DNA from 4 places in the Pseudoalteromonas sp. GCY genome. Region 1 is predicted to be linked to each of the others. Evidence: predicted binding sites of a transcription regulator. Region 1 holds the regulator's gene; each other region holds the start of a gene.
What was found. Region 1 encodes sigma-54, which starts transcription at its own class of promoters, with help from an activator protein. Its sites were predicted from a motif close to GTTGGCACGNNNNTNGNNT; they were not measured.
Positions count from the first base shown of each region.

Region 1 (5,211 bases):
TGATGAAATCGGAACACCCTGTCGTTATCACGGGTCCTAGTCTTAGGATCACAGGTAAAGGACTGCATGCGGATCTACAAAAGCAAGTGATCGAGCTCATCAACCACACAAAGACAATTTATTATGACCAGTAAAATCATTAACAAACTAGTTTTCATAGGCTTGCTTGCAAGTTCTACTCTAGCAGTTGCTGCAGAACAAAATGAAGTCATTATTGATGCTGGCCGTCAGCAAGCTCAACTGCAAAGCAACATCGGTATTTTTGAACAGAATGTTGTTATTATTCATGGCAACAGAAAAATAAATGCCGATCGCCTAGAAGTCCACCGACGCGCGGAGCTTGGTACTAACAAGCAACTGCTTGTTGCAACTGGCAGCCCTGCTATTTTCAGTGAACGTCAACCTGATGGTAATTTGCTAGAAGCCAAAGCAAAAGAAATTCGTTACGACGTTGCGAAAGGCACCTTAGTCATTTCTGGCGATGCGGAAATCAATCAAACTGGGCAAAAAATCAATGCACAAGTCATCACCTATGACATTGAAAAGCAATTGATCAGTGCTGAGCGCTCAGACCAAGAAGATTCCCGTGTAAGAACCATCCTTGTTCCTGTAGATGACAAAAAAGACGCAAAAGATAAAAAAGCGCAGGAAGAAGGTAACAATCAATGAGCGAGCTCAAAGCAACTGGTTTAGCAAAGAGTTATAAAGGCCGTCAGGTCGTCAAAAATGTTGGCTTAAGTGTTCAAGCTGGCAGCATTGTAGGCTTATTGGGCCCAAATGGCGCAGGTAAAACTACCACCTTTTATATGATTGTAGGGTTAGTACCAAGCGACAAAGGTTTTATTCAGATTGATGACGAAGATATCACTTTGCTACCGATGCACAGCCGCGCGCGACTTGGTATTGGCTATCTACCGCAAGAGTCTTCAATCTTTAGAAAACTCACGGTCTATCAAAATTTGATGGCGATTTTAGAAACTCGAAAAGACTTATCTAAAGTTGAAAGAGAAGCTGAACTCAACGAGTTACTGGATGAGTTTAATATTCAACACATTCGCGACTCACAGGGCATGGCATTGTCGGGAGGCGAAAGAAGACGCGTAGAAATCGCTCGCGCTTTAGCCGCTAATCCTAAGTTTATCTTGTTAGATGAACCTTTTGCTGGTGTTGATCCTATTTCGGTGTTAGATATAAAGACAATCATAGAGCACCTAAAAAACCGCGGTATCGGTGTGCTTATCACCGATCATAATGTTAGAGAAACACTGGACGTATGTGAAAAAGCCTACATCGTTTCACACGGTGAGTTAATCGCTGCAGGCACGCCAGAACATGTTTTGGCAGATCAAACCGTAAGAGATGTCTACCTAGGCGAACAATTCAAGCTATAGTTAAGACGTAGTATTAATAACTGTTAAAAAGGATTGTTAGAGATACATGAGGCAATCATTACAGCTGCGCATGGGGCAGCAACTTACAATGACTCCACAGCTGCAACAAGCCATTCGCTTGCTGCAGCTTAGTACATTGGATCTGCAACAAGAAATACAAGAAGCATTAGACAGCAATCCATTGTTAGAAGTGGAAGAAGGTGATAATACTGACGGCGAAAACGCTGACCAACATAGTCAAGAAAAGAGCAGTGCTGACGACAATCAAGATTCAGGCGATGAAGCGCAGGTTAGTGACTATGAGATAGACTCAGATACCGCCATGAGCAAAGACACTGTGAGCGATGACCTTGCCATGGATGTCACTTGGGACGAGTATATGAGTGCAGCACCCGCTGCAAGCTCAGGCCCACTTCCCGATGACGATAATGTTTATCAAGGGGAAACCTCTGAATCTCTCCACGACTATCTCATGTGGCAACTTGAGCTGACGCCATTTAGTCCAACAGATAGAGCTATTGCGATTGCGATTATTGAAGCGGTCGACCTGTCAGGCATTTTAACACTGTCTTGCGAAGACATTTTAGAAAGCATTAATGATGAAAGTAGCGAAGAGCCTATTGAGCTGGATGAAGTCGAAGCCGTGCTCAAACGTATTCAGCTTTTCGACCCTGTCGGTATCGCAGCGCGTAGTTTACAAGAATGCTTGTGTATTCAGCTAAATCAATTCGCCCCAGATACGCCATGGATTGCCGAAACGAAAATGATCCTGACAGAGCATATCGACTTGCTTGCCAGCCGTGACTATCGAACTTTGGCAAAGAAAACGCGCCTTAAAGAAGCCGATCTCAAAGAGGTCATGACGTTAATTCATAGCCTTAACCCAAAACCAGCTGCAAGCATTATTCATGAAGAGCCTGAATATGTGATCCCTGATGTATCGGTGAAAAAAGTAAAAGGTCGTTGGGTCGTAGAGCTAAATCCTGATGCTATGCCTAAAATAAGAGTAAATGACCATTATGCTGCGATGTCTAGAACGGCGAAATCCAGTACGGATAGTCAGTTTATTCGCTCACATTTACAAGAAGCAAAGTGGTTTATTAAAAGCTTAGAAAGCCGAAATGATACTTTATTAAAAGTTACCAATTGCATTGTGCAACAACAACAGGCATTCTTTGAACATGGCCCCGAAGCAATGCGCCCTATGGTGCTAAATGATGTTGCTGAAATGGTTGAGATGCATGAGTCCACAATTTCCCGTGTGACAACACAAAAATACATGCATACACCTCGGGGAATATTTGAGCTGAAGTATTTCTTCTCTAGCCATGTAAGTACAGAAAATGGAGGTGAGTGCTCCTCTACAGCAATTAGAGCACTTATCAAAAAGCTGGTAGCTGCAGAAAATACCGCTAAGCCATTGAGTGACAGCAAAATTGCAGATATCTTAGCTGAGCAAGGAATTAAGGTAGCGAGACGCACGATTGCAAAATATCGTGAATCCCTAGCCATTCCACCGTCAAATCAGCGTAAAAGCTTGATATAAGACGTAAAACCCAAGAAGGAAAAATGCTTATGCAACTAAATCTAACTGGTCGCCATGTAGAAATTACTGACTCATTAAGAGACTATGTCACCAACAAGTTTGCGAAGCTAGAAAGGCACTTTGATCATATCAATAATGTGCATGTGATCCTTGATGTCGAGAAGCTAGTACAAAAAGCAGAAGCAACATTACACGTAAACGGCGGCGAGCTATTTGCATCAACAGAGCATCAAGATATGTATGCCGCAATTGATGGCCTTATCGACAAGCTAGATCGTCAAGTTATTAAACACAAAGAGAAGCTTACTCGACACTAAGATGAAATTAAGTGAATTAGTGAACAAGGACTGCAGTAAAGCTGCGGTCCTTTTTAATAGCAAAAAACGTATTTTAGAATACATCAGCGAACTGGCTCATAGCCAAATTCCAAATACCAGTCAGCATGCTATCTTGGACGCCTTAATGGCGCGAGAGAAATTAGGCAGCACAGGGATCGGTAAAGGCATTGCCATTCCCCATGGTCGACTTGAAGGTTTGGATAAAATCCTTGCAATGGTACTTGTCAGCGAGCAAGGGATCCAGTTTGAAGCCATAGATAAGCAGCCTGTCGATATTTTTGTCGCGTTCATCGTACCCGAAGGTGATAATCGACAGCACCTGAAGACCTTAGCGGCGATTGCTGATACACTCAAAGACAAGTCTTTTTGCAAAATGCTTAGGCAAGCAAAAAGTGACGATGAGTTATATGCAGTGATCCAAGGTGAACTTGATGAGTGATGAAGAAAAAGGACTCGAGCTTATCATTATCAGTGGCCGCTCAGGCTCTGGTAAATCTGTAGCGCTTCGAGTATTGGAAGACTTAGGCTACTATTGTGTAGATAACATTCCAGTCAATTTGCTGCCGTCTTTAGTCCGCAGTGTTTCAGACAACTATAATAAAATTGCAGTGAGCATTGATGTTAGAAACTTGCCTAAAGAACAGGACGAGTTTAATGACATTCTTGAATACTTACCCGGCTTCGCCAAACCTACCCTGTTTTATTTAGACAGTGACGATCAAACCCTGATAAAACGCTTCTCAGAAACTCGCCGTTTGCACCCTCTTTCACTGCATAATCTTCCATTAGACGTTGCGATAAAGAAAGAACGGGAATTGTTAGACGTGTTGATCACTCGCGCTGATTTTCTCATTGATACTACAGGCCTGAGCGTTCATCAACTTGCAGAAGATATCCGCGAAAAAATCTTAGGTAAAAAAGACAAACAACTCATTATAACTTTTGAATCTTTCGGCTTTAAACACGGCATCCCAAAACAAGCGGATTACGTTTTTGATGCGCGCTTTTTACCCAATCCACATTGGGAGCCTGAGCTTAAGCCGCTAACGGGCCTAGATCAGCCAGTCAAAGACTATTTGTCGAGTCACAGCATCGTGCAAAAGTTTACTTGGCAGATCCAAACCTTTGTACAAACTTGGTTACCACACTTAGAGCGAAACAATCGCAGCTATCTAACGATCGCAATAGGATGTACTGGTGGACAGCATCGCTCAGTATACTTAGCGCAAACCATTGGTGAGCGTTTTGCTAAAACCCATCCTAACGTCAAAATTCGTCACCGTGAGCAAGAGGGGTAAATGTTAGAAAATACGTTTTTAATCCAGAACAAACTCGGTCTGCACGCTCGAGCGGCGACAGTTCTTGCTCAGTTAGCGACCCAATTTGATGCTGAAGTGACCTTATATCAAGGAGACAAAAGTGCTGCTGCTGACAGCGTACTAGCACTGTTGTTACTTGAAAGCAGTCAGGGAAAAGAGGTGCGAGTTGTCTGCGAAGGTCCTGATGCTCAGTATGCACTAGACGCCATTGGTGGACTAATAGAAAATAAATTTAATGAATCCGAGTAACTTGGACTGTAATCACCAAAATAGCACTAAGGCCTGATTCATTTATTCCCTGCTAATCTCCCCCTCCGTAACCAGACTGGTCTAATAAGTCTCTCATAATTAAGCGTAAACCTTGGTAGTTCCCAATAAACTGAGTTACACTGTAATACCAACTTAGGTTTCTTTCGTGCAGTAAAGCGAGTTGCCGAGAAAATCCTACTTTATCGTTGCGTACACCTTTAACGTGTATTAACGATAACAACCCACCAGCAGAAACAACACGAATAAAATTCAAATTAAGAAATTGATTTCTGCGATAAAATAAATAAATTGGGTTAACTTAATCACGTTAGCCACCATTATTATCAAAAAGGATGCCTATGCCTGAA
Region 1 covers NZ_CP068023.1:3,765,514-3,770,724, forward strand. The annotation lists gene lptC (LPS export ABC transporter periplasmic protein LptC) at 1-134, shown strand, start outside; gene lptA (lipopolysaccharide transport periplasmic protein LptA) at 124-669, shown strand; gene lptB (LPS export ABC transporter ATP-binding protein) at 666-1,391, shown strand; gene JJQ94_RS22350 (RNA polymerase factor sigma-54) at 1,438-2,937, shown strand; gene hpf (ribosome hibernation promoting factor) at 2,967-3,254, shown strand; gene ptsN (PTS IIA-like nitrogen regulatory protein PtsN) at 3,256-3,714, shown strand; gene rapZ (RNase adapter RapZ) at 3,707-4,573, shown strand; gene JJQ94_RS22370 (HPr family phosphocarrier protein) at 4,574-4,843, shown strand; gene mgtE (magnesium transporter) at 5,203-5,211, shown strand, end outside.

Region 2 (5,211 bases), 620 kb from region 1:
CCAGAGGGAATGAGTATGGTGTGTTTGCAACTACTGATTGAAAGTCAGTGTAGGTAAGCAATATCATTTTAATTATTCACGGTATTGCGGTGCAAAAAGAACTTATGAGCATCGCTTTGGGCAACTAACGTACCTTTTTGATTAAACACTTTCATAACCACAGAATGTTCGCCGCGATCAATGCCCCGCAAAGAAAACTGAGTATTACTTTGTTTTGGCCCTGTGGCTGTTCCATTGAGAAAGAGTTGCACGCTTAATCCTTGGGTAAATCTTGGCTCTATGGTGCCTGTTACGTATACGCTGCCGCTATTATCACGGATAGTTTGCTCGTGCTCAGGAGAAGTGATTTTAGCTGTATATTGGATAGTTGGTGTCGTGCCCGTTTGCTCAAGAATTTTAGTATCAACACTTGGCATGGTTAAGGCATTGGCATTGAGTTTGACTTCTTTCGAACCAGGCTGCGGGACGTCCGAATAGACCCAATGACCGTTTTTGTCTTTCCAGCGATAGATTTTTGGATTGGACTCTGCTGCAGCATCAATGCTTGTTAGGGCTAGCGTCATGCTAACCGACATTATAAGAAACCACTGACGCACCACAACTCTCCACAGTAAACTACTGTTCATACTTTAGTATAGTGTTGTTGGAATTGCGAGTTACAAATGAGTAACTCCGATAATAAATTTATTCGAGATATTTAATTTAACCTTTTGAATTAAATTAAATTAAATTAAAAAAGCCCGTAATTACGGGCTTGAGAACACATATGATTAAGAGTGCCAGAAACGCATAATGAGTTTTGGCTCTACAAGCTCAATACCGAAGTACTGAGCGTAGTAGTCTGTTAGCGATTAAACGCTATAGTACATTTCGAACTCAACTGGGTGAGTTGTCATGTTTAATTTTTCAACTTCTTTCGACTTAAGTGTGATGTACGCATCGATTAGGTCGTCAGTGAATACGCCACCTTGAGTTAAGAACTCACGGTCAGCATCTAGAGAAGCAAGGGCTTCATCAAGTGATGCTGCAACAGTTGGGATTTCTGCTGCTTCTTCCGCTGGTAGGTCGTATAAATCTTTATCCATTGCATCACCAGGGTGGATCTTGTTGCGGATACCGTCAAGACCAGCCATCAACTGCGCTGCGAAAGCTAGGTATGGGTTAGCCGCAGGATCTGGGAAGCGTACTTCGATACGACGACCTTTCTCTGATGGGATCACAGGGATACGGATTGATGCTGAGCGGTTACGTGCTGAGTATGCAAGCATAACTGGCGCTTCAAACCCTGGTACTAGACGCTTATAAGAGTTTGTTGCTGGGTTAGTGAATGCATTGATTGCTTTAGCATGCTTAATGATACCACCAATGTAGTATAGCGCTTCTTCAGATAGACCGCCGTACTTGTCGCCTGCGAAGATGTTCTTGCCGTCTTTAGCAAGTGATTGGTGGCAGTGCATGCCTGACCCGTTATCACCAACGATTGGCTTAGGCATAAAGGTTGCTGTCTTACCGTATAGGTGAGCCATGTTGTGGATAACGTACTTCATCTCTTGGATTTCGTCTGCTTTAGTCACCATAGTATTAAAGCGAGTAGCAATCTCATTTTGACCAGCAGTTGCTACTTCGTGGTGGTGCGCTTCAACAACGTGGCCCATTTCTTCAAGTACTAAACAAGTAGCTGCACGCCAATCATTAGACGAATCTACTGGTGCTACTGGGAAGTAACCACCTTTTACGCCAGGACGGTGACCTGTGTTGCCGCCTTCGTAGTGCTTGTCTGAGTTCCAAGCTGCTTCTTCAGCATCGATTTTGTACATTGAGCCAGACATGTCAGTTTTAAATTTAACATCGTCAAACAAGAAGAACTCTGGCTCTGGACCGAATAATACGGTGTCTGCAATACCCGTTGAACGCATGAACTCTTCAGCGCGTTTAGCTACTGAACGTGGGTCACGCTCGTAACCTTGGTGTGTGTTTGGTTCAACCACGTCACAACGGACGATAAGGGTTGTTTCTTCTGCGAATGGGTCTAGTTTAGCACTTTCTGCGTCAGGCATAAGTACCATGTCAGATTCGTTGATGCCTTTCCAACCAGCGATAGATGAGCCATCAAACATTTTGCCGTCTTCAAAGAAGTCTTCATCGGCTTGATGATGCGGGATCGATACGTGTTGTTCTTTACCTTTTGTATCTGTGAAACGTAAATCAACAAATTTTACGTCGTGCTCTTTAATAAAATCTAAAACCGATTGTGACATGTGTCCTCCGACTCGTTGGGTTATTTTTTGCTGCAATGTACTGCAATTGCACACAGATAAGCTTGATCTGTGCCATGTTTTTAAGTTTTTGATAAATATTGATTTTTAACTTTTTGGAAATTTACGGGTTAGCTTGGTGCACTAATTTGGTGCGTAAATGTTTCATTATGGTGCGCAATGTTGGTGCAAGCGATTCTCTGCGATAGTCACTTTATCTTCGAGTAAGTGTTTGGAGTATTGGTATAGATTATGAAGTGCAACAAAGCAAAAATTAATTTAATCCGATAGCTGGGATCAGGGTCGTGTTTTAATAAAAAAAGCAAGGCGCCTTGAGGGAGACGCTCTGCCTTCAGGGAGTTAATTTTATCGAAGCTAGTGACTTCTCAGCGAGTATAATGCGGGTTTGGTAATAACCCCGCTGGCTGCTAATACAGTTGTTGCAGCGGTAATTCCGATGATAAGCGACAGCGGCAATACGAATCCAAGCAGGGAGACACTAAACATGACCTCCGAGCTTGCCAGCCAAGCCATCGCTGCAACGGTTGCAAATGTCACACATCCAAGAGCCGTACAGATCACTTTGGTATTTTCTCCTAGTAATCCCAGTACAATACTTTTTGGCGACGCACCAATTGCTATACGCACTCCGAGTTCATAGCGACGCATAGAAACACCGTAATTAAGTACGCCATATATGCCAATTAGTGCGATCAGTAAGGTGATCCCCCAGTGTTGAGCATCACGGCGTTGAAATGAATAATAATCCCAAGGCAACCATACGTCAGTCAGACGGCCCGGAGTAAGCATTTCAGGTTCGCGATTTTGCTCTGATAGCACACCAATGATTTTAAAATTCACTTGGTCTATTTGAATAGATTGTCCGACGATATCGGCTGCTTGACCATAATATTTTTGCCAAGCTTGATAGGACAATACCGCGACTGGCTGCATTGAGTTAAGGCCTTCGTCTGTGCTCGGTCCACGACCTAAGTGAAAGGTAAATCCAAGCATCGGCATAAATTCAGGGGTGGTGTAAGTGGTATTGACTTGCGGCGTTTCAACTTTACTTCTAATCACTTCTTCGGAGTAGCCAAATAGGGCGGTTTGTGACTCCGGCGTTTTTTCATTTTCATAGATCTCAAGCAGCATAGGTATCGGAGTGAAATCATCAAACTCCACTCTATCCTTGATATAGTGCACTGTTTTTGAAACGTAAAGCTGCTCAGCATTGAGGTAAGGCAACGACGCAGAGAGAATAGTAAAGTTTAAATTAAACATCGCCACGAGCGTACCTAGTGTGAGTGCTAGCGTAGAGATAATCGTGATGGTAAATACTTTTACTTTACTCAGAGAGTACAGACTGGCACTCATGTCTTTGACAAGCATATTACTTTCCTCGTTTCCATCATGGACTAAAACGTGTCAACGACTGCGTTGGCGTTAGCGTGTGATTGAGGGGCCAGTATTTTGCCATCTAGAAGGTGTAGTTTGCGTGTCGCCATATCGGCATATCTAGGGTCGTGCGTCACCATACATAATGTGGTCCCTTCTAGGTTTAGCGTTTTCAACATGTCCATAACGGCATCACCATTTTTTGAGTCAAGGTTACCTGTAGGTTCGTCAACAAGCAGTAATGCGGGGTTGCCGACGAGTGCACGGGCAATAGCAATCCTTTGCTGTTGCCCGCCTGAGAGCTGGTTTGGGCGATGTTTTGCGCGGTGTGCCATATCTACTTTTGTCAGACAACTCATTACAGCGTGATCAATATCGGCATTGCTCATCGGGGTTTTACGATAACGCAATGGCAGCGCGATATTATCGTAGACTGTCAGCTCATCAATTAAGTTGAATGACTGAAAGATAAAGCCAATTTTTTCGTTTCGAATATGTGCAGCAGCCGCTAAAGTTAATTGGCTAACCTCAAGATCTTCAATTTTATAGCTACCATCTGTTGGCATGTCTAGCAGACCAAGAATTGACAGCAGGGTAGATTTACCACATCCAGAAGGGCCACAAATTGACACGAAATCACCCTTATATATTTCCAAGTCAATCCCACGCAATGCGTGAGTTTCCATTTCTTCGGTACTAAAAACTTTGGTGATCCCTGACATGGTTAAAATAGTTTCTTTCATAATCGTATCCTAATGATGATTTATTATTGAATGATCCGTACTTGTTTAGCGTTTTTATAAGTACTTGTATCAGAGAGTATGATTTGTTGATTTGGGGTGACACCGCTTTCAATTTGCAAGAATTTGCCTGCATCAATACCAAATGACACTATCTGAGGGGTTGCGATGTCATTGTTTAACACAAAGAGCGTCTGCTGGCTGTGTGATTGAGTGTTACTTGGACGTTCAACATACAGTGCGTTCTTCAACTGATGTGTGCTAATTTGCGCATCTACGTTAAGTTCTGGACGCGCAGAATCAGGAACGCCATTGACAAAAGTGAGCTCAACTTCAATGGTGCCCTCTTGTACTTGCGGGCTGATCCTTGTGACTTTTGCTGGCACTTGTTCGCGGCGTGTATTGACCATAGCAAATTGACCTACCTGAATTTGTTCTGCTTTAGACTGAGATACTCTGACCAGTGCTTGAAGGTCGTTGGTACTACCAACTTGAGCAAGTTCTTGGCCGGCTACAACACTTTGTCCAAGTTCAACTGCGAGCCGTTGCAACACGCCTTCTGTACCTGCTCGGACTGTTAGTTTCGCTTCTCTTTCTTTTAACCGGGCGAAAAGAGACTGAGCTTGGTTGATCAGTTCTTGCGAGATGGTTAAATCTTCTGAATGTAATAGCTTTAGCTGTTCTATACGTGTTTGCTGTAGTTGTACTCTTTCTGACAGCTGCTGTTCTTCAAGCTCTGCGGTTTTTACATCAATGGCGGGGACAACGCCTTGGTCTCTGAGTGTTTGCTGAGCTTCTCGGCGCATGACTAACGATTGATG
Region 2 covers NZ_CP068023.1:200,104-205,314, forward strand. The annotation lists gene JJQ94_RS06070 (DUF4124 domain-containing protein) at 69-575, opposite strand; gene glnA (glutamate--ammonia ligase) at 852-2,258, opposite strand; gene JJQ94_RS06080 (ABC transporter permease) at 2,631-3,644, opposite strand; gene JJQ94_RS06085 (ABC transporter ATP-binding protein) at 3,671-4,393, opposite strand; gene JJQ94_RS06090 (efflux RND transporter periplasmic adaptor subunit) at 4,417-5,211, opposite strand, start outside.
Region 2: glnA (glutamate--ammonia ligase) is a predicted target of sigma-54. The motif match lies at 2,317-2,335, and genes of this name have one in related genera.

Region 3 (5,211 bases), on a different replicon from region 1:
CCAATAAGTAAGCAAGCACTTACAACCTGTAACGAGCTTATTCAGAAAGCTCAGCAAGATAAAACCAAGCAGGCAGAGCTCGTCACCACTTACGAAACCATGCTACAACACATAGAAGCAGGTCTGATCCTTATCAAAAATGGCCACACCATTTTGATTTGTAATAACAGTGCAAAGCAATTATTGGATATTCGCGGCGCAGAGTCTGGACACTCACTACTTGCAGCACACCCAGAACTTGAACAAGCCAAAGTAGGTAGTCACATCGCCAAAGACTTACTATTTAAATATTTTACGTTTTCCAATCAAGGCAATCAGTACCAACTTTGGCTTTTCACCGCAATTTCAGAGCAGCTAGAGAGCACCCAAATCGAATCTTGGCAAAAGCTGATCCGAGTGCTTATCCATGAAATAGGAAACTCCGTCGCACCGATTTATTCGCTCTCAAATACGCTAGTTAATATCACCAATAATCAGTTAGCCGAAGCGGTGACAGACCAAGAACTTGTCGAAGACTATCTGCAAAGCCTGCAAGCGATTGGTATTAGAAGCCAGTCTTTACTTGGCTTTATAGATAACTACAGAAAGCTCACACATATTCCTGAACTTGACCTCCAACCGCTTGCGGTACAGACTTTATTTGACGACATTACGCCGCTGATAAAAAGCGACTTTAGTGACGCCAATATCACCCTACACTTTGACGTGACGCCCGCTGCGCTAAGCATTAATGTTGATAGAAAGATGATAGAGCAAGTGCTGCTCAATCTACTAAATAACGCCAAAGATGCCATGAAAAATAACAACCAAGAAAAAATAGTGACTGTATCAGCAACGATTAATCGCTACGGCAAATGTGAGATCAAAGTTGCTGATAACGGGGAAGGAATAGAGCCCAGCGCACTTGATAAAATATTCGTACCATTTTTTACCACAAAATCTCATGGCTCTGGAATTGGACTTGCACTCAGCCAGCAAATTATCCATCGCCACAAAGGGCGGATCAGCGCAACCTCTGAAGTAGGGAAAGGAAGCTGCTTTAGTGTCTTGCTTTAGTGCTTTTCTTTTTGTTAAAGAAAAATAGCAACAACAAGGAATTAGTCATGAAACTTCCACTTATCGATAACGCCGAGGCAGAGTATATTCCAGCGTTTCTTACCAAGGCAGAAAGCCATTCACTGTATCAGTGGTTAATCAAGCACTGTGATTTATCTCAGCCTGAAATCATCACCTTGCCTAACGGTGAAAATACAGAGATTAGACCCTGGAAAATGATGTTTGTAGAGCCAAGGCTCGAAGATCCAGCGGTGTTTCCTAGCTATCATGGTAGACGCCAAGCTTGGCCTGATTTGATTGCATTGATACAGCAGCGATTACAGACTCAAATAGGTATCGAATTTAGCGTCTGTGTCTGTATTTTTTATCCAGATGGTGAAGAGTATATGGACTTTCACAGTGATCTGTCCGCATTTGGGCCAACTAATGTTATCGCTTCTCTGAGCTTAGGTGCCGAGCGCTTGTTTCAAGTTCGTCATCAAGAAAATCCCGATGAGAAATTTGAACAGCAGCTAGAAGACGGTTCGTTATTCATCATGGGAAATGGCTTTCAAACGCAGTTCCAACATGCCGTACCTCCTGCACCTAAAGAGATTGGTGCTAGATTCAATCTGACCTTTAGGCAGTTTACTTGGCCCAATATTACGTAGGTGAACGATGAAAGTGGGGTTTTATCAATTTGCAGTCAACTATGGCGACCCTCAGTGCAACCGGACAACCATAGAAAAAACTTTATCACAGGCTGACTTTGATCTCATCGTCTTACCCGAATTATGTACTTCAGGTAGCCTCTTTCTTTGCCACACTCATATGGAGGAAATGGCAGAGGAGTTATCCAACAGCACAACTATCAGCCTGCTTCAATCTATCGCACAACAGCAACACGGTACTATTATTGCTGGCATCATTGAAAAGGCAGGCTGTGAGCACTTTAATAGTGCTGCTATAGTGGGCCCAGAAGGGATTGTTGGCGTACATCGCAAGATTTTTTTAGCGCCGCCCGATAAGCGCTTTTTTCAATCAGGTAATGCATTCAAAGTGCACGAAGTAATGGGTATTAAAGTGGGTATTTTATTATGCTACGACATCTGGTTTGAAGAGGGGCTGACGCAACTCACCGAGCAGGGCGTACAGCTCATTGTGAACCCTTCAAATTATTGTGGCGAAGACAGCCTTGATACAATCATAAAACAAGCCAAGAAGTATAAAGTCCATATTATGTCAGCCAATCGCCTAGGAATGGACCACTGCAATGACACGGGAATTCAATTTATCGGCCAAAGCCTTCTTGTGAACCCTAATGGCGAGGTACTTATACTCGGCGATGCTAAGGAGCAGCTTATCACAACCGAAATAGACTTCTTGACCCCGTCATAAAGGTAACGAGAATTATCACCGTCAGAAGCTGCTCAATTTTGGTTTTGCATCCACTGCAATTCTTGATATTATCGCAACTCGTTGGGGAGTAGCCTGCTTCCAATGCTCGGAAGAGTTCGTATCAACATAATTGGCCACATGCCATGGTGCGGACACCTCTCGGTTGGCGAGACCATCGATATATCCATGCCTGTGGTCGGGCGTGTGGATGTATCGTGGACTCAAATCGCCCGACCGGAGCAATGTAAATGAATTTCGTCACCCTGCTACTGTTAGCATATGCCATGTCTACCGATGCGTTTGCCGCTGCAATCGGTAAAGGCGCTAGCCTAAAATCACCTCGGCTTACCGAAGCCATAAAAATCGGCCTCATTTTTGGGGTTATTGAAGCTAGTACACCACTGATTGGTTGGTTAATAGGACAATCTGCAGCTGGTTATGTCGAGGCTTGGGATCACTGGATTGCCTTTTTCTTACTGTTAGGACTTGGCGCCCATATGATTTATGAGAGTCTCAAGGGTGATGACGATGCGCCAACACAACACGCAAAACAACCTTGGTTAAAAACCATTATCACAGCGTTTGGCACCAGTATTGATGCAATGGCTGTCGGTGTCAGTCTCGCATTTGTTGATGTGAATATATGGCTCGCCGCTGCGCTCATCGGCCTTGCCACCACCATGATGGTAACAATTGGTGTGATGATTGGGCATTCGGCTGGAAAGTTTCTTGGTAGTCGAGCTGAAACCTTTGGTGGAGTGATCTTAATCTGTGTGGGAACTTGGTTGCTATATAGCCACCTTTCGATTTAATCGCAAAAAGAGCGGTATATTTACCGCTCACTTACTTAATACCCTTTACGTTAGGGCTAATGGCTTTTAAGCCTTTTTAATCGCTTTTTTCAGCTTTTTGATTTTCGCTTCATGCTTTTCAATCTTTGCTTTACGCGCTTTCAGCTCTTTTTTAAGCGCTTTAACATCGCTTTTCTTCGCCATAACTAATCTCCTTTGGTTGTTTTGCGAACACCTACTACCATAGCAAAGTGACTGACAATATCAAACTACACCTGCGTTACCCGCCATATAAGAGTGGTAATTTTGACCAAATACTATTTTTTGCAACTAAATATTAGTAAATAAATAGACCAAATCGATATTATAAAATACTAACCATTTGTTTTATATGTGATTTAATATTGGCTTGGTTGTTGCTACTCTAACCACAAATCAAGAGAACGGAACCAACCATATGTCTGTACCATTAAAAGATAGACCTCTCGAATCCGTCAGGGAAGAGGTGATTGACCAGTTAATTCTAAATTACAGCCACGGTGAGCTTTCGGCTGATGCATTCGAGAGACGATTAGATCAAGCATACGACCTGAACGAACAAGAACAAATTGCAGCACTTAGTGCTGATTTACCGCTCAAGTCGGATGCAAGATATCACAGCGAAAAAGCAGCTCGTTTGGGTCCAAAATTTACCTCAAGCCTAGATGGTGCTGAGGCAATAAGCATTACCTCTATACTTAGTTCCAACCATCGCAGTGGCGAGTGGGTCGTACCTAAAGAGATCCACCTAAAAAACTACCTTGGCAGCTTGGAACTAGATTTTAGCAACGCAATTTTTAGTCACCCTGAAGTACATATTTATATAGATTGCATTTTAGGCAGTGACGAAATTTTTGTACCAGACACGGTCGATGTCGTCACCGATATTCGTAATATTATGGGTTCAGTAGAAAACACAAGAAATACGCTTGCATCTGCAGGGCAGGTGAAACAGCGTCCACGAATTTATATTCACGGCAGAATGATTTTGGGTAGCATTGAAGTTAGTGTAAAGCGCTCGATTAAAGCACAAATAAAGCAATTTGCCGACGGCCTTAAATCCCTATTTAGTGACGGCACGAAATCCAAAAGCTGAAGCTTAATAAAAAAACCCCTTGGCATCAAGTTCAGGGGTTTTTTATTATCCGAATAGCAGAGTAAACTTTTTACTTCTCTACAGGAAAGCCTCTATCACGCATCAGCGCCTCAACTTCAGCGTCACGACCTCTAAACTTGCGATACGCTTGTGCTGGATCCATTGAGTTGCGAACTGAGAATAGGTAATCCACTAAACGCTGTGCAACGTCTTTGTCGTAGAAGCCACCTGGCGCTTCTGCAAACGCTTCTGCTGCATCAGAAGTTAATACCTCAGCCCACAGGTAACCGTAGTAACCCGCTGAATAACCTTCACCTGAGAATACGTGACCAAAGTGAGTAGTGCGGTGACGCATCACTACCTCGTCCGGCATGCCGAGCGCACCTAACTGAGACTTTTCGAATGCAACAGGGTCGCCAATCTTGTCAGGATCTGTGGTATGGAAAAGCATATCCATGATAGCCGAGCCAAGGTATTCAGTCGTCGCGAAGCCTTGGTTAAAGGTTGCTGACTTCTTGATTTTCTCGATTAGCGCTTTAGGCATAGGTTTGCCTGTTTTATAGTGAACTAAGTAACGATTGATCACCTCGTCCGTTGCCAACCAACGCTCCAATAACTGAGATTGGAACTCGGTGTAGTCGCGCACGCCAGAGTTTGAACTTGGGTACTTCACGTTTGATGAAAGCGCATGCAGCGCGTGACCAAACTCGTGGAAATAGGTTTCTGCATCTGACCAAGAAATCAAGGTCGCTTCACCTTCTGGTGCTTTCACAAAGTTTGAGTTGTTTGAGCTAAGCACATTTGTTTTGCCATCAAATGTTGTATGGCTACGATATGATAAGGCCCACGCAC
Region 3 covers NZ_CP068022.1:1,173,126-1,178,336, forward strand. The annotation lists gene JJQ94_RS04770 (sensor histidine kinase) at 1-1,056, shown strand, start outside; gene JJQ94_RS04775 (alpha-ketoglutarate-dependent dioxygenase AlkB) at 1,104-1,706, shown strand; gene JJQ94_RS04780 (nitrilase-related carbon-nitrogen hydrolase) at 1,714-2,433, shown strand; yybP-ykoY riboswitch at 2,505-2,674, shown strand; gene JJQ94_RS04785 (manganese efflux pump MntP) at 2,682-3,245, shown strand; gene JJQ94_RS04790 (LiaF domain-containing protein) at 3,682-4,359, shown strand; gene JJQ94_RS04795 (M3 family metallopeptidase) at 4,430-5,211, opposite strand, start outside.
Region 3: JJQ94_RS04785 (manganese efflux pump MntP) is a predicted target of sigma-54. The motif match lies at 2,596-2,614, and genes of this name have one in related genera.

Region 4 (5,211 bases), 1.8 Mb from region 1:
AGTTTAAGAGTGAGGTAGAGATTATGAATCCGGCATTGTGGATAAGTAAAACAGGCTTAGATGCTCAGCAAACTGATATTTCAGTTATTTCGAACAACTTGGCGAACGCCAGTACCGTTGGCTACAAAAAGAGTCGGGCGATATTCGAAGATTTACTATATCAAAACATCAATCAACCAGGTGGCCGCAGCTCTCAAGATACAGAACTACCATCAGGCTTAATGCTTGGTGCAGGTGCCAAAGTGGTAGCCAACCAAAAGAATTTTTCTCAAGGTAATATGTTAAGTACCGAAAACTCTTTGGATTGGATGATCCAAGGTCCGGGCTTTTTTGAGATTCAGATGCCAGATGGCACAACTGCGTATTCAAGAAACGGTCAGTTCACGACGGATGAAGAAGGTCGGATTGTTACCTCTGGCGCTGGTTTTCCAGTTTTACCTGAGATGAACGTACCCGACGATGCACAATCAATCACTATCTCTCAAGATGGTGAAGTATCGGTCCGTGTTGCTGGACAAGCTGAAAACGTTGTCATTGGGCAATTGACGATCAGTGACTTTATTAATCCATCAGGTCTTGAGCCGATTGGACAAAACCTTTATACAGAAACTGCTGTGAGTGGTGCACCAGTACAGGGTAACCCAAGCGTTGAAGGCCTAGGTAAAGTTGTTCAAGGCGCACTTGAAACGTCAAACGTTAATGTGACCGAAGAGCTTGTAAATCTAATCGAAACACAACGTGTGTATGAGATGAACTCAAAAGTGATTTCAACGGTAGATCAGATGCTGAGCTACATTAATCAACAGTTGTAATTGGGTAGGGGGTATTATGCGTGCATTATATTTAGCCATCGTAACGGTCGCTGCATTATCTGGATGTAGTACAACACAAAATAAAAATGTGGTGCGTGACGATCCGTATTATGCACCTATCTATCCCGAGGATAATCAAGCCCAAATGGTGGCAACAGGGTCATTGTTTAATACTCAGTTTTCCAATGATCTTTATGCTGACAAAAAAGCGTTAAGAGTTGGTGATATCATTACTATTGTGCTCAGAGAAACGACTCAGGCAACCAAAGCTGCAAATTCTGAACTGGATAAATCCAGTGATTCAAGCCTAGACCCTGTGATTGGTCTTGGTGGCAATGCCATCAATATCGGGAAGGAAGCAATACAGTTTGGTGCTAAATCCAGCTCTTCTTTCTCTGGTGATTCGAAATCTAATCAGTCAAATAGCTTATTCGGGAATATATCGGTCAATGTCACCCGAGTATTGCCTAACGGTAATTTAGTGATCCGCGGCGAAAAGTGGTTAACCCTTAATACTGGCGAGGAATTTATTCGCTTAGAAGGGTTGGTAAGACCTCAGGATGTAACGGCAGATAACACTGTTGAGTCTAATCGGGTGGCAAATGCCAGAATTCAATATTCGGGTAAAGGTGACCAGCAAGAAGTGCAAAGTGCAGGTTGGTTAACGAGTTTCTTTATGAGCGCGCTGATGCCGTTTTAAGGTGCTGAAAATGAACAATATGCTTAAGAATATTTTGCTTATCGGTGCGGCCATTACGTTGGTTGGTTTTTCTTCTTTGGCTTCTGCTGAGCGAGTTAAAGATGTCAGTATGGTTGAAGGTGTTCGTTCAAACCAACTGGTTGGCTACGGCCTAGTTGTAGGCTTGCCTGGTACCGGTGAGCAAACCAGATTTACCGAGCAAAGCTTTAAAGCGATGTTGAATAGCTTTGGGATCACGATGCCCGCAAGCTTAAAGCCAAAAATTAAAAATGTTGCGGCTGTTGCGGTTCACGCAGATCTACCACCTTTTGTTAAACCCGGTCAAACCATTGACGTTACCGTTTCATCTATTGGTAGTGCTGGTAGCTTACGAGGCGGCACTTTACTTCAGACCTTTCTTAAAGGGGTCGATGGTAACGTGTATGCAATCGCGCAAGGTAGCTTGATTGTTGGTGGCTTGGGCGCCGATGGTGCCGACGGGAGTCGAGTTGTGATCAACACCCCGACAGTAGGGCGTGTGGCAAATGGCGCGACAGTGGAGCGAGCGGTACCAAGTCCGTTTACTCAGGGTGATTACATTACCTTTAACTTGAATAGACCAGATTTTACTACCGCAAAACGCTTGGCTGATACTATCAATGGACTTGTTGGACCAAACAGTGCTAAGCCGATGGATGCTGCCTCAGTTCGAGTAATTGCACCAAGAGATCCGTCTCAGCGCGTTGCGTATCTATCTACGCTTGAGAATCTTGAATTCAAACCAGCGGATACCGCTGCGAAGATCATCGTTAACTCGCGCACTGGTACTATCGTTATCGGCAAAAATGTCAAGTTACAGCCTGCGGCAATTACTCATGGCGGACTTACCGTAACAATTGCTGAGCAGCAAAATGTGTCACAACCTAATGCGCTGGCGAATGGCGAAACAACAGTGACGCAGCAAAGTATTATCGACGTAAACCAGGATGATTCTAGAGCTTTTGTGTTTGACCCAGGCGTGAGCCTTGATGACTTGGTTAGGGCAATTAACCAAGTTGGCGCAGCACCTGGCGATTTAATGGCGATCCTTGAAGCGCTAAAAGAAGCGGGCGCGATAAATGGTCAATTAGTCGTCATTTGATGTTCTATTGTTAATCAACTAGTTAGCCTCACAATTGTGAGGCTTTTTTTGGCTCGGATTTTGCATTTCTATTTGTATAGTTATTAACGTCAAACAGTGCTGAGTGTATGAACACCGACCAATTGAAAAATCAAAGCTTTTTTGACCTAGGAAACCTTGATTCGATCCGTAAAGAGGCGCTGAAAGGTGCGGGTGATCAAGGTGCCTCAGATCAGGCATTGAAGAAGGCGGCACAACAGTTTGAGTCTATCTTTACGCAAATGTTGTTACAAAGCATGCGTAAAGCGAATGAGGCGCTAGAGGATAAAGACAGCCCTTTTAACTCTAGTGGTGTCAAGTTTTTTGAAGAAATGCATGATCAGCAACTTTCGATGCACTTATCTGAGCAGGGCAGCTTAGGACTTGCAGATCTGATTGTGCAGCAGTTGTCTCCTAATTCTGAAAAGTATAAGCCTGCCTCTGTTATGAGAGCTGACGGTGATATTTCCTTTAAAAAACAGGCGACAGCGAGTGTGAGTAAACCTGAACCGGAGGCTGTCAATGTTAAGGCTGATATCTCAAGCGATGAACAAACAGGCTTTGGTTCTCCTGAGGAATTCGTCGACAGAATTTGGGAATACGCTCAAACAGCTGCGAAAAAGCTAGGCTTGAACCCTGCGGTAATGGTTGCACAAGCTGCACTGGAAACCGGTTGGGGTAAACACATCATCAGCAAAAAAGATGGTAGTAGCAGTTTTAATCTATTCAATATCAAAGCGGATAGCCGCTGGAGTGGTGAAAGTGCCAGAAAATCGACACTTGAATTTGAGCAAGGGTTACCTGTGCAAAAGCAAGCTGATTTCCGTGCTTATAAGTCGCTAGAACAAAGCTTTGATGATTATGTCAGTTTCCTAAAAGGTAATCCGAGATACGAGCAAGCCTTAAACAAGGCTGGTGATAGTCATGCTTATTTAAGTGAGCTTCAAAATGCAGGCTACGCGACCGATCCGAATTATGCCAACAAAATTAAGTCAGTTTTAAAGCGTATTGATGTATCCGATTTCTTATCCGGTGCGCTAACAAAGGGAGTCAGATGAGATGTCATTTGATCTATTAAATATTGGTGCGGCAGGGGTTAGGGCTAACTCCGAGTTACTACAAACCACCAGTAAAAACATCGCTAACCTAAATACCAAAGGGTATATCCGTGAACGGACTGAACACGGAACAATGATAGGTGGCATGGTTGGCCGCGGTGAAACCGTGCGTTTGCTCAACCAATTTGCGCAGCAGCAATTAAATCGTGATATTTCTAATCAATCTTACTATGAGCAGTTTGTCACTGAGGCAAGCCGCGTTGATACGTTGTTTGCACAAGACTCAAACAGTCTGAGCAAGAGCATCAACTCGATGTTTAATAATTTACAAAGCGCGATTAACTTGCCTTCATCGACAACTAACCGCTCTTTATTTATGACGGGCGCTCAAGGCCTAGTCGATCAAATGGATAGATTGTCAGGTATTGTTGTTGATCAAAATAGTATTGTGAACGAGCAATTGGATATTTTCTCGGAAGAAGCCAATAACCTTGTTCAAAAAATAAGCGAATTAAATAAACAAGTAGCGAGTAAATCAGCACTCAATCTGAACAATGTCGATCACAGTGTACTTAACGAGCGAGATCAAGCTATCAAGGAGCTCGCTGAACTTGTAGATATAGAAACACTTGATGGTGAAAATGGCGAGAAGCTCGTATTTTTAGGCACTGGGGATGCACTTGTGATGCAAGGTGGAGCCTTCAATTTATTCGCGATGAAAGGCAACCCAGATCCTAACCATAAAGAACTAATCCTAGACATAAAAGATAAAAATGTTGTGCAACTCGAGTTAGATAGCGGCAGCTTGAAAGGCAAAATCGGCGGGTTACTGGCATTTAGAGATGAAGTGTTGATCCCGGCACAAAACCAATTAGGTCAAATTGGCCTTGCATTGGCAGATGCTTTTAATCAGCAAAATAGATTGGGAATGGACTTAGATGGCAACATAGGTGGAGATATATTTAAAATACCTACCGTGGGTGGCTTTGCTTACAGCGAAAATACAGGCACCGCAGCGCTTACGGCAACACTTGAGCCTGGGCGCGGCAATGAGTTGCCAGCTACCGATTTCCAAGTTACTTATACCAGCGCAACAACCGTTGAAATAACAGCTGTAGATGCCAAAGGCAATCCTATCGGTACTCCGACGACTGGTAATATTGCAGGTGGAGTCATCACGGGAACGGGCGATTATTTTGGCTTACAAATGAACGTAACTGGTAGTGGTGCAACAGGCGATAGATTTCTTGTGAAATTAAATCAACAGGCTGCAACTGGGTTGGAGCTTGCAACTCAAAGACCAGAAGCACTCGCATTAGCGTCGCCAATTCGTACTGAAAAATCAGCAGACAATAATGGTACGGCGACCATTTCAGCTGGAGTCGTCACTGATACCGACCCCGCGACCAGTGCGTTTACTGCGGGAACGCCGCCAACGTTGAATGATGGTCCTTATACTTTGACTAAAACAGCCAACGCTAACGAATATACGTTGACCAGTAA
Region 4 covers NZ_CP068023.1:1,343,045-1,348,255, forward strand. The annotation lists gene JJQ94_RS11055 (flagellar basal body rod protein FlgF) at 1-7, shown strand, start outside; gene flgG (flagellar basal-body rod protein FlgG) at 24-812, shown strand; gene flgH (flagellar basal body L-ring protein FlgH) at 829-1,512, shown strand; gene JJQ94_RS11070 (flagellar basal body P-ring protein FlgI) at 1,532-2,632, shown strand; gene flgJ (flagellar assembly peptidoglycan hydrolase FlgJ) at 2,740-3,708, shown strand; gene flgK (flagellar hook-associated protein FlgK) at 3,710-5,211, shown strand, end outside.
Region 4: flgJ (flagellar assembly peptidoglycan hydrolase FlgJ) is a predicted target of sigma-54. The motif match lies at 2,680-2,698, and genes of this name have one in related genera.